4 regions of the Orenia sp. genome follow, and region 3 is predicted to be linked to each of the others. Evidence: riboswitches for the same ligand, from Rfam matches in the RefSeq annotation. Region 3 holds a riboswitch; each other region holds the start of a gene.
What was found. A riboswitch is a leader RNA that binds a small molecule or an ion and turns the genes downstream of it on or off. The one in region 3 is predicted to bind S-adenosylmethionine.

Region 1 (3,187 bases), on a different contig from region 3:
ATCGATAACCTCCATGGAGAAGAAATCATAAAAGAGATAATTGATAATACCTATAGTCATATAATAGAAAAATTAGACAACTGGTTTGCCAAACATAACATTGAATTAAAGGATAAGAAACCTTCTGACCTTAAATCTATTGAGATTGAAGAAGAAATCAAAAAATTTGTCAGTAAACTATTAATAGAACAGAAATTTCATAAACAATAAAATAATTTGAAAATATCAGGCTTAATGCTATCTTTCTAAGCCACTAGACTACTTAATCATTATTTAGCCTATAAGATATAAAATTAACCCTAGATGGATATCCATCTAGGGTTAATTTTATTCATTCTATTTTATTTTCTATAATCTAGCATCAGCTTTTAGTTGCTCTACCTTATTAGTTCTCTCCCAAGGTAAATCTAAATCATTGCGACCAAAATGACCATAAGCAGCCACTTGACGATAATGGGGCTTACGTAAATCCAAAGTTTCAATAATCTTTCCTGGCCTTAAATCAAAATTCTTATTTACTAGCTCTACAATCTTACTCTCTTCAATCTTGGCAGTCCCAAAGGTATCAACCATAATAGATACAGGATAAGCTACACCGATTGCATAAGATAATTGTACCTCACATTTATCAGCTAAACCTGCTGCTACAATATTTTTGGCTACATAACGAGCAGCATAAGCAGCAGATCGGTCTACCTTAGTAGCATCCTTTCCAGAAAAAGCTCCTCCACCATGACGAGCCATTCCACCATAAGTATCAACTATAATCTTGCGCCCTGTCAATCCTACATCCCCTTGTGGTCCACCAATTACAAAACGACCTGTTGGATTGATAAAGTATCTAGTCTGATCATCTAATAAATTAGTATCAATCACTGGCCTAACTACATATTCAATCATATCTTCCCTTATCTGTTCCAAACTTACTTCTGGATGGTGTTGAGTTGAAATAACAATAGTATCAATCCTTACAGGCTTATCATCTTCATACTCAATAGTTACCTGAGTCTTACCATCAGGTCTTAAGTAATCCAAAACCTCCTCTTTTCTGACCTTAGCTAGACGTCTAGCTAATTTATGGGCTAAAGTAATTGGTAATGGCATCAACTCTTCAGTCTCATTACTAGCATAGCCAAACATTAATCCTTGATCCCCAGCACCAATCTCTTCACTCTCTTTTCCTTCTTTAACCTCTAAAGCCTCATCTACACCTTGAGCAATATCAGGAGACTGCTCATCAATTGAAGTCAATACTGCACAAGTTTCAGCATCAAAACCATACTTAGCACGAGTATAACCAATCTCTCTAACTACATTACGAGCAATTTTAGGAATATCAACATAGCAGTTGGTAGAAATCTCACCAGAAATTAAGATCATACCTGTTGTTATTGTAGTCTCACAAGCAACCCTTGCCTGTGGATCCTCCTGTAAAATTGAATCTAATACAGAATCAGAAATCTGATCAGCTACTTTATCTGGATGCCCCTCTGTAACTGATTCAGATGTAAATAAATATCTCTTACTCATTTAATTACCTCCTTAAATAATATGTAATAAATAGTTTACAGTGTATAGTGTACTCTGCTCACCCTTAACTGTTTGATTTAAAATAAAAAAACCCCTCCTATAAGGAGAGATGAGTTAATAAGAACCTAAACATCTCCCAAGGTATCTCCTTGTAGGAATTAGCACCTTTCCTTTACAGGTGGTTGCCGAGCTTCATAGGGCCTGTCCCTCCACTACTCTTGATGTATCATTATTCTTTTTTTTAATAAATTTATTATCTCCATTAGTCTAACACTTTAAGAGATATTTGTCAATAGTCACCCTTTATATTTTGCGTGATCACAGTTGACCTTATACATCCACCTCTACTGTTTGGTTGATACTGACTTCTGTAGTAGTTATATTACAATTATAAGCATAAATTTCTACCCCATTTTCAGCAGCTTCCTTCAATTTCTTAGCAAACTTTAGATCTATTCTCTGATGGGGAGTAAACTTATAGGCATCAGCCCTTTGAATGATAAAGATTACTGCTACCCTGTAACCTTCCTGATGTGCTTTAATTAATTCATCTAAATGGCGTCTCCCCCTTTTAGTTGGAGCATCTGGAAATTTAGCTACTCCTTCTTCTACCAAAGTTGCAGACTTAACCTCAATTAGACATTTCTCACCCTTTCCTCTTAAATAAAAGTCTAGGCGACTATTACCATAAGTATACTCTGGCTTAATCTCTTCATAACCCCTAAATTGAAGCAAATCACCTTCTAAGAGGGCATTCTCTACCAACCTATTAGTCAAATGGCTATCTATAGATATTAACTTATCATTATACTCTACTAATAATAAACTATACTCAGTCTTCCGATTGGCTTTAGGGTAATGAGCTACAAAGACTTTAGTCCCTGGGATCATTAACTCCTCCATCCGCCCTGGATTTGGGACATAAGCCCTAACTTCCTCTCCCTTTAAATCAACTTTAGCTACAAACCTATTCTCTCTTACAATTAATCTTCCTTCTTTAAGTTCTCTATCCATTACTACCTTTGCCATATACCTAGCTCCTTCCATTATTAAGTTTAAGTCTGAGTATAAGCTTAAGTTTTAAACCTACTTAACCTCAAAGTTGATTATAAAATTCTCTACTAAATCTTAATTTTCTTTTTAATCACCATAATTCTTCCGTTATTTGTTATTAAATTCTATAAAATGTATTTATCTTCCCATTATTTACAGATTGAGATTAGAGATGACATGTGTTATTCTAATCACAGCCAATTAAAAAAGGAGGTATATGAAAGTGATAAAAAACAAACAATATATAGTTGCCCTTGTATTATCAACAATACTAATCTTTGCATTAGCTGCAAGTAGTTATGCTAGTGAAATCTATAGAATCCAGTCAGGTGACTCTTTATTTACAATTGCACAAAAATTCAATACTTCAATCTCTAATTTAATTAGAGTTAATAATATTAGTAATCCTAATATTATTTATTCTGGACAAGCATTAAGTCTACCTTCTACTAATAAAAAAACAAGTTCTAATTCTTATGATTTTAATAAGGTAGCTAGTGATGGGAGAAAAAGCTCTAATAGTTCTTTTAATACAAAATATAGCAATACCAATTGGACAAATAATAATGATATTGTGATAGCAAAACCCAAACAAAAAGAAAAT
Region 2 (3,187 bases), on a different contig from region 3:
GCTGTACATCAAGAGAGAACCTGGAAAGCAAATCTACTCTTACCAATTGAGAATACAGCTTGGTTGGACAAGTCTTATAAATTTGTTAAAAATATCTGTTATCCAAAGGGTTTTTTGAAGATAATAGGGCTTGCTGATAAGGAAGATAAGGACAGGTTAATTGATGAACTATCAGATTTTACTGAAGGAATTAGAAAGAAAGGGATATTTGCTTCATGGACAGTGATTACAGTCTCAGAGTTTAGTGAGAATTTAAAGGCTGGGATTCAGACCTTTGGAAGTACCTTCTTTAAACCAAATATCATCTTATTACAGATGCCAGAAGATCCAAAACGTGAAGATGATATGAAAGAGCTGATTAAGATATGCCGTCAAAATGAGATTGGAGTGCTATTATTTGATGAGCATCCAGTTAAAGGAATGGGTAAAGAGGAGGATGTGAATCTCTGGTTTGAAAATCAAGGACCTAAGTGGGACCTAGATATGGAGTTAGATAACCAGGATTTAGCTGTATTAATAGCCTATAAGCTTAAACTCAATTGGGAAGCAAACCTAAGAATGATTGCAGAGCTTGAGAATCAAGAGTATGATGAAGATGCCAAAGAATACTTACGTCTGGTAGCAGAAATGGGCAGAATTCCTAATGTCAATGTATTTGCCAAAAAGCCTGAAGCTTATGATGAACTGCCAAAAGCAGATTTGCAGGTGATACCCTTACCAGAAGAGATTGATTTTGAAGAGTTGAGGGAATATAAGGATAAATTTAGGTCTTCTTGCTTATTTACCTTAGATTCAGGTGATGAGAGTGCACTAGCTTGATAACTTCTAATAAATCTGATATTAGTTGATTTATTATTTAACTCTCTGGTATAATTTAATCAGTTAATAATTTAGGAGGTCGTTAGAATGCAAGTCTTTAAAACAAGTGGAGTATGTGCCAGAGAGATTAGATTTAAGATTAATGATGCAAAGGTTATTGAGAAGGTAAAGTTTATTGGGGGTTGTAATGGTAATCAGTCAGCTATTTCGGCTTTAGCAGAGGGGCAGACTGTTGAGTATGTAGCTGATAAATTAGCAGGAATTGAATGTCGCAATGGAACCTCTTGCCCTGACCAGCTAAGTAAGGCTTTGAAAGATTTGCTATAAGCAATTTTTCAAAAGCTGTTGACAAATGATAAATAAATTGATATGATACTAATAACTTAAATAAGTAACTCTTATCGAGAGAGGTGGAGGGACCGGCCCTATGAAACCCAGCAACCCCCCTGCAAGGGGAAAGGTGCTAATTCCTGATAGATAAGAGAAGACGGTAAAACTTCTTCTCTTATAGAGAAGAAGTTTTTTGGTTAAATATAGGAATTAATAAAAAAGGTTCAACAACGGACTTTGTGATTACAAGTAATAATAATTTTAAATTATTATCTAGCTACGGGTTTTAACCCGTAGTCTATACAAAATCTATGGTAGCACCACAGGTTAAAACCTGTGGCTAAGAGTGTAATAATATATTTTCACAAAGGTTGAGGAAGACCTATAAAAAAGTATAAGTAACAAGTTTTTGCTAATTGCTCGTCACTTAGTACTTGTCACTGTTATACAGATTCTTATCAAGAGAGGTGGAGGGACTGGCCCAATGAAGCCCAGCAACCGGTAGTACGCTGAGTCTGAGTTTAAGATTAAGTTTGAGTTAAGATATGGTTCTTACTTAGACTTATACTTATAATAAAACTCAATTTCTATGGCGGTGCTAATTCCTGATAGATAAGAGAAGGGATTAAAAATATTATCCCCTCTTCTCTATTAGGCAGAAGAGGGGAATTCTTTTAATAAGGAGAGAAGGAAGTATTATGATTACGATCAATAATTTAACAAAGGTTTATCAGAGTAAGGATAAGCAAGTAGTGGCTTTTGATAATATTAATCTAGAGATAGATGAGGGAGAAATCTTTGGAGTAATTGGACCAAGTGGTGCAGGAAAGAGCACTCTAATTCGTTGTCTTAACCTACTAGAAGAGCCAACATCAGGAGAGGTTATTATAGATGGTCAAGATATTACTAAATTAAGTAACCATAAATTGCGTGAAGCCAGAAAAGAGATGGGAATGATCTTTCAAAGGTTTAATCTACTTAAATCAAGGACTGTAGCTGATAATGTGGCCTTTCCTTTAGAGATTGCAGGTAAGACTAAGAGGGAGATTGCTATTAAAGTAGCAGAATTGTTAGAGTTGGTCGGTCTATCTGATAAAGCTAATAACTATCCTAGTCAACTTAGTGGAGGGCAACAGCAGAGAGTAGGTATTGCTAGAGCTTTGGCAAATGATCCTAAGGTATTGCTCTGTGATGAAGCTACTTCAGCTTTAGATCCTGAGACTACTCACTCTATCTTGGAACTTTTAAAAGAGATTAATGATAAGTTGGGGATTACTATCGTAATCATAACCCATGAGATGGAAGTGATTAAAGAGATATGTACCAAGGTTGCAGTTCTAGATAAAGGAAGTATTGCTGAGCATGGTGATGTAATTGATATCTTTACTAATCCGCAAGCAGAGGTTACTAAGAGATTTATCGAGAGGGTAATCAATGCAAATGTTCCAGAGGAGTTGTTATCTAGAGTAACTGTGGCTAATCCAGACAAGGGTAGATTGGTTAAGGTATCTTTTATCGGTGAATCAGCAGGAAAGCCAATGATTTCGGAATTGGTGCATAACTTTGCAATTGATGCCAATATACTTTATGGTAACATAGATAAGATTCAAGGAACACCTTTTGGAACATTAATTATTGAATTAACCTGTGAGACTCCAGCATTAATAGAAGATGGAATTAATTATCTAATTGAAGAATTAGAGGTTAAAGTGGAGGTGATTGAGAATGAAGGAAGTGTTGTCTCTTCTAATTAAGGATAGTGGGCTCTTATGGCAAGGAATCTTACAGACATCTTATATGGTTTCAATCTCGATGCTCTTAGGAGCTTTATTTGGAATTCCTTTGGGAGTAGGAGTAGTCGTTAGTGAAGAAGGTAATATTTTAGAGAATAAAGCTATAAATTTGATATTGAGCACCTTTATAAATATCACTAGATCAATTCCTTTTATTATCTTGATGGTAGCTTTAATTCCCTTTACTAGAATAATAGTAGGGACTTCAATTGGAACTTCAGCAGCTGTTGTATCCTTGACAATTG
Region 3 (3,187 bases):
AAATAGTGGTTTTAGATGAGAAAAAGCCAGTAGGTCTATTGATGAAGGATAAAATCTTTTCTAGACTAGGAACTCGTTATGGTTATTCAGTATTTATTGATAGATCAGTGAGCCTAATTATGGATAAAAATCCTCTAATAGTAGATGATGATACTCCTATTGAGGAGGTATCTGCTCAGGCTATGGATAGAAATATTGATAATGTATATGATTGTATAATAGTTACTAAAGATAATAAATACTTAGGCGTGGTATCTATAAAAAATTTACTAGATAAATTCTCAAAATTAAAGATTGAGCATGCCAAAAATTTAAATCCTCTAACCAACTTACCTGGTAATATGATGATTGAAAGAGAGGTTACAGAGAAGATTTCAAAGGATAAGGTTTTTTCAGTCCTTTATATAGATTTAGATAACTTTAAAGCCTATAATGACTATTATGGTTACAAAAAAGGTGATGAAGTTATCGGTTATACAGCTGGACTATTAAAAGAAGTTGTGATGCATGTTGGTAATAAGGATGACTTTGTAGGGCATATTGGTGGAGATGATTTTGTAATAGTTACTGATCCTGATAAAGATGAGGTGATCAGCCAGAGTATAATTGATATATTTGAGTTAGAGATTAAGAAATTCTTTAATGAAAGGGATAGGAAACAGGGATATATTGTTACCAAAGATAGGCAAGGGAATATTTGCAAGACTCCTTTGGTAAGTATTTCAATAGCTATTGTTAGTAATAAATATAGAGAAATTAGTAGTCATTTGAAGGTAAGTGATATTGCAGCAGAAGTTAAAAAACGTGTCAAGAAGATGGAGGGTAGTAACTATCAACGGGATTTGCGTAGAAGTTAAAAGAATATTGATTATTATTTTTGAGATAGCGTAAAGCTATCTTTTTGTTTTTGCTTATTGACAATGTAATAATTATATAAGTTGAACTAATGTTTTTCTTAAAGAATTCAAAATCTTTTTTGCAACAAATTAACACGAATCGCACGAATTAAAGACAAAAGAATAAATTAATAGTTTAGAATCAATTTTGTTTTAAATTTGTCTAAATTAGCTAGATTAGTTGCTAAATAATTTGATTTTTTGATTAATGAAATTCTTTAATTCAATCTATATATATCTAAAGTCTAATAAAATATTTGATAAGAAACCAACTTATTGTATACAATAAGTTGGTTAATAAAGAATTGACACAGCTGATAATATATGTTACTATTGTAGAAAAAGAATATAATTCTTATCCAGAGTGGTGGAGGGACTGGCCCGATGAAACCCAGCAACCCCCTTTTTAAAAGGAAGGTGCTAATTCCAGCAATATCCATGTGATGTTGAGAGATAAGAGGAGTAAATTCAATTCTCTTCTTAAGAAGAGAATTTTTTATTTTAAGACTTAAAAGGAGTGAGTAGCAATGCCGATTAATATTCCAGATAATTTGCCAGCAGCAGAGATTTTGGAGCAGGAAAATATCTTTGTAATGAAGGAGAGTAGAGCTTATCACCAAGATATTCGTCCTTTAAAGATTGTGATCTTGAATTTGATGCCTCTAAAAGAGGTTACTGAGGCTCAATTACTAAGATTATTAGGAAACAGTCCTTTGCAAGTAGATATTGTATTATTACACCCTAAAAGTCATGATGCCAAAAATACTTCTGAGGAGCATTTAAGTACCTTTTATAAGACCTTTGATGAGATAAAGGATGAGAATTTCGATGGATTAATTATTACTGGTGCTCCAGTAGAACAGCTGCCTTTTGAAGAGGTTGACTATTGGGAAGAGCTAGAAGAGATTATGGAGTGGAGTCTGAATCATGTGACATCAACCTTTCATATCTGTTGGGCATCACAAGCAGGGCTTTATTATCATTATGATGTTCCCAAATATCCCTTGGATCAAAAGTTATTTGGTGTATTTTCTCATAATATTAATAAAAGCAAGGTAAAATTATTGCGTGGCTTTGATAATGATTTTTTAGTACCACAATCACGCCATACAGAGGTTAGAAGAGAGGATATTGAGAAGGTTGATGAACTTGAAATTCTAGCAGAGTCAAAGGAAGCAGGGGTTTATCTAGTAGCTAGTAAAGATGGAAAGCAGATATTTGTTACAGGTCATTCTGAATATGATAAGGATACATTAAGATGGGAGTATGAGAGGGATGTTAATAAAGGCTTAGAGATTGAAATCCCTAAGAACTATTATTTTAATGATGATCCTACTCAAAAACCAATAGTTAACTGGAGAGCTCATGCTCATCTACTCTTCTCAAATTGGCTTAACTATTATGTATATCAACAAACACCATATAATTTAAATAAGATGGAATAAGTTAAGGGATGGAACCTCAAAGGTTTCATCCTTTTTTTATTAATATTTAAAATTCACAAGTAGTATATTTTAAGTATAGCTTAGTTTAATTTGAAGAATATTTTTAATCAAAAAGAGAATAAAGGAGCGAGTTTATGGTAAAAGTTATATTATGGGCATTATTAATCTTTATCTCCAGATCAGTTGATGTTGCGTTAGGAACATTAAGAACTAGGATGGTTGTTAGCAGAAGAAAGTATCGAGCTGCTATCATAGGTTTCTTTGAAGTTTTAATATATATCTTAATAGTCAGTAAGGTAATCCAAGATACAGGAAATATTTTTAATGTTATTGCGTATTGTGCTGGTTTTTCTTGTGGAACAATTTTAGGTTTGAATTTAGAGGATAGGCTAAATTTAGAGATGTTACAGGCTACAATTATGCTCAAAGATAATTCATATGATTTATTGAGGTTAATAAAGGAAGCAGGCTTTAAAGCAACTTTGTCGATAGAAGATTTTAAAATGGATATAATTAATGTATTGCTAGAAGAAAAAAGAAAGGATGAGTTAGAGAAGATCATTAATGATTTAGAATATGATACTTTAATATCTTTTCAAAGCCTAAATAAAGTTAGCAAGAATTACTTATATAGTTTGAAGAAATAAGATTTAATATTTTATGGTAATTTATCACAGGGGAAATTGTTTTTCAAGTAGAATTATAATAAAATATATATAAAAGAATAATGATAATGGTTTATGCTATAAAATGAATTGATACAATAGAATGAATTACGATACTTTAATGTCAGTGTCAGTGCGAGTGTGAGTGAGCTGTCATTAATATTTTTACTCACACTCACAC
Region 4 (3,187 bases), on a different contig from region 3:
TCAAAGTAGGTCTAAACCCTTTACTATTGATCCTGAAGTAATGATAAATCCCGATAAAGAATATCATGTTAGCTATTGGGATTATGATCTTTTGATAGGTCACGATGAAGATTATAAGCAGTTTCTCCAAGAGTCAATTGAACAGTTCAATAAGAAGTTTCATAATATCAAGGTTACCTATCAGCTATTACCTTTCTCTACGGGAGAAGAGAAGCTTAGGGAATCACTAAGTTTGGGTACTCCACCAGATATTTACGATGATATCTTCTCTAGTAAGCTAATTAGCAAAGAGTTACAGATACCTGTTAACCTTTTATTTGAAGAAGGTGATAGAGATAAGTATAGAGGGATATCGGCTTTAGTATATAATAATAAGATTTGGGGGTTACCTAACTGGCTAATTCCTCAAACTTGGGTAGCTAATCAGAAGATGTTAAATGCAAGTGGAGTGGATTTAATTAAAATCAAATCCCAGGGATGGAGCTGGGATGAATTTCTTCAGAGTGCTATTAAGGTTAAAGACTCACATGATGATGCTTATATTGTCTTTAATCCTTACAACTCAGAGATCTTTTATCAGTTACTGACTACTATGGAAGATGATAATTTACTCTCTGCCGATGGTAGTTCTTTAAATAGGCAGACTTTAATGACGATCTTTATTTTTCTAGATAAATTACGTAAAGAAAGGATATTTCCAAGGAAGATCAATAAGATGAATAAACGATTAATAGCAGGCTTGTGGGAAGGGGATGCTGGAATAATAGCACCTATCAATATCTTCTTATTAAATAATTTGCTTAAGCGAGATCACAAGGAGAGATATGTTGATATAAGCTTGTTACCTATTCCAAGTAATTCGAGCAATCATAAAGTACCGATAAAAGTTACCTCTCTACTTCTTTTTAGACAACAAGAGTATCAAGGAGATGATCATAGTAAAGCAGTCTACCAATTTGCTAAATTCATCAACCAAGAAAAGAATTTATATTTAGCTCAAAAATTGAAGGCTATACCTGCTTATCTACCTTTGCAAAGAAGTTGGCAAGATAGTGTCAAGTTAAGCAGTAATCTTAAAAAAGAGATGCTAAGTTATGTTGACAGAGGTGTCTATAGAAGTATAACTTCTAATTATGACTTAAAAGAAGGGCTGAATAAGATCATCGATAAACATTATCAAGAGTTTTGGTTGAAGACTATCAGTCCAGAGCAGGTGGTTGATGATATTATTAATGAAAATATAAATTATTTAAATCAAGGTAAACAACAAAAAGTTGAAGAAAATTAATAAGTAAACCTTGACAGGTTTACTTGCTTATGTTATTATTATAAAAAATAGAAAATATTAATCTTATCAAGAGTGGTGGAGGGACTGGCCCGATGAAGCCCGGCAACCAGTAGTAATTAGTTACTATGGCGGTGCCAATTCCAGCGATACCTTAAAGGTATTGAGAGATAAGAAGTGGTCTATAGAAATTTTAAACCTCTTCTTGGCGAAGAGGTTTTTTATTTAGGAGGAATAAAGTTGAGCACTAAACATTTTTGTAGTTGTGATAATTTAAAATGTAAGAATCACCCTAATAATCATTCTCTAGGTTGTGATCCTTGTATTAAGAAGAATCTTGCAGGTAATGAAATCCCTGATTGTTTCTTTAAACTGGTTAATGAAGATTTAAGTGAACTTAAGAGTTACAATTTAGGTGATTTTGCTAAATTCTATTTAGAAAATAGTTAATTATAATTTAAGGAGGAGTTAATAAAATGAGTAGTAGAGAAGGAAAATATGGATTTGAAACAGTTGCATTACATGGAGGTTATAGTCCAAAACAGGATAGTCAAAACTCAAGAGCAGTACCTATTTATCAGACGACTTCTTATGTCTTTGATGATGCAGACCATGCAGCTAGGTTATTTGCTTTAGAGGAAGCAGGTAATATCTATTCAAGAATTATGAACCCTACCCATGATGTATTTGAAAAGAGATTAGCAGAGCTAGAGGGTGGAGAAGCTGGACTAGTTACTTCGTCAGGTATGTCTGCGATTCATTTAACGGCGATTACTTTAGCTGAAGGTGGAGGGGAGATAGTATCATCTAAGTATGTATATGGAGGTACTTATAACTTATTTGATGTAACTTTACCTAAGTATGGAATTGATACTAACTTTGTTGATCCCCATGACCTTAATGCTTGGGAAGAAGCTATCACTGAAAATACTAAGTTCTTATATTTGGAGAGCCCAGGAAATCCTACTTTGGATATAGTAGATATCGAAAAAGTGGCAGAAATTGCCCATAAACATGATTTAAAATTAGTAGTTGATAATACCTTCTGTACACCATACTTATCTCGACCAATCGAATTTGGAGCTGATATTGTAGTCCATTCAGCTACTAAATATATCGGTGGTCATGGTAGCTCAATTGGTGGAATTATTGTAGGCCCTGCCGATTTTCTATTAAAAGCAAGAGTAGAAGGTTATCGTGATATTGGACCCGCAGCAAGCCCTTTCAATACATGGTTATTCATTCAAGGTTTAGAGACTTTAGCACTTAGAATGGAGCGACACTCTGAAAATGCATTGCAGGTAGCTCAATGGTTAGAAGCTCATCCTCAGGTAGAATGGGTTAGGTATCCAGGTTTAGAGAGCCACCCACATCATGAGCTTGCTAAGAAGCAACAAAAAGCCTTTGGTGGAATGTTATGCTTTGGAATTAAAGGTGGAGTGAAAGCTGGTAAGGAATTGATTAATAATGTGGAGTTATGTTCATTATTAGCCAATGTTGGAGATGCTAGAACTTTAATTATTCATCCAGCTTCTACTACTCATGAACAGTTATCAACAGAAGACCAGCTAGCAGCAGGTATTACAGATAATTTAATTAGAGTATCTGTAGGAATTGAAAGAGTAGAGGATATTATTGCTGATTTAAAGCAGGCTTTGGAGAAGGTAAATGGTTAAAAAATAAAAACTTAAATACAATAAAAAGACTCTAGTAACAACTTTGTTACTAGAGTCTTTTTATGCTCTTATATATTAATCATCCTCATGATTTTTAAACTAAAGGGTTCAAAGCTTTAATAAACTCTTTTGCAGATTGATACCTCTGCTCAATATTAGGGTGATAGGCTTTGAATAAAACCTCTTTTAAATCATCCTCCAGTGATTCTAGGTCATCTATTCTTGG

Region 1: another riboswitch for S-adenosylmethionine. It lies ahead of metK (methionine adenosyltransferase); the one in region 3 lies ahead of metA (homoserine O-acetyltransferase MetA).
Region 2: another riboswitch for S-adenosylmethionine. It lies ahead of ACTCDL_RS04500 (methionine ABC transporter ATP-binding protein); the one in region 3 lies ahead of metA (homoserine O-acetyltransferase MetA).
Region 4: another riboswitch for S-adenosylmethionine. It lies ahead of ACTCDL_RS12440 (DUF6485 family protein); the one in region 3 lies ahead of metA (homoserine O-acetyltransferase MetA).

The regions. Positions count from the first base shown of each region.
Region 1 covers NZ_JBSQYM010000126.1:933-4,119, forward strand. Annotated here, with positions in the region: gene ACTCDL_RS11810 (DUF5610 domain-containing protein) at 1-210, shown strand, start outside; gene metK (methionine adenosyltransferase) at 349-1,530, opposite strand; SAM riboswitch class I at 1,657-1,758, opposite strand; gene sfsA (DNA/RNA nuclease SfsA) at 1,861-2,559, opposite strand; gene ACTCDL_RS11825 (polysaccharide deacetylase family protein) at 2,807-3,187, shown strand, end outside.
Region 2 covers NZ_JBSQYM010000027.1:13,182-16,368, forward strand. Annotated here, with positions in the region: gene ACTCDL_RS04490 (amino acid permease) at 1-819, shown strand, start outside; gene ACTCDL_RS04495 (TIGR03905 family TSCPD domain-containing protein) at 907-1,146, shown strand; SAM riboswitch class I at 1,215-1,303, shown strand; SAM riboswitch class I at 1,602-1,768, shown strand; gene ACTCDL_RS04500 (methionine ABC transporter ATP-binding protein) at 1,848-2,903, shown strand; gene ACTCDL_RS04505 (methionine ABC transporter permease) at 2,875-3,187, shown strand, end outside.
Region 3 covers NZ_JBSQYM010000034.1:12,085-15,271, forward strand. Annotated here, with positions in the region: gene ACTCDL_RS05215 (EAL domain-containing protein) at 1-857, shown strand, start outside; SAM riboswitch class I at 1,249-1,356, shown strand; gene metA (homoserine O-acetyltransferase MetA) at 1,424-2,341, shown strand; gene ACTCDL_RS05225 (DUF5698 domain-containing protein) at 2,476-2,988, shown strand.
Region 4 covers NZ_JBSQYM010000139.1:4,250-7,436, forward strand. Annotated here, with positions in the region: gene ACTCDL_RS12435 (ABC transporter substrate-binding protein) at 1-1,288, shown strand, start outside; SAM riboswitch class I at 1,349-1,462, shown strand; gene ACTCDL_RS12440 (DUF6485 family protein) at 1,526-1,735, shown strand; gene ACTCDL_RS12445 (O-acetylhomoserine aminocarboxypropyltransferase/cysteine synthase family protein) at 1,762-2,961, shown strand; gene ACTCDL_RS12450 (protein kinase domain-containing protein) at 3,056-3,187, opposite strand, start outside.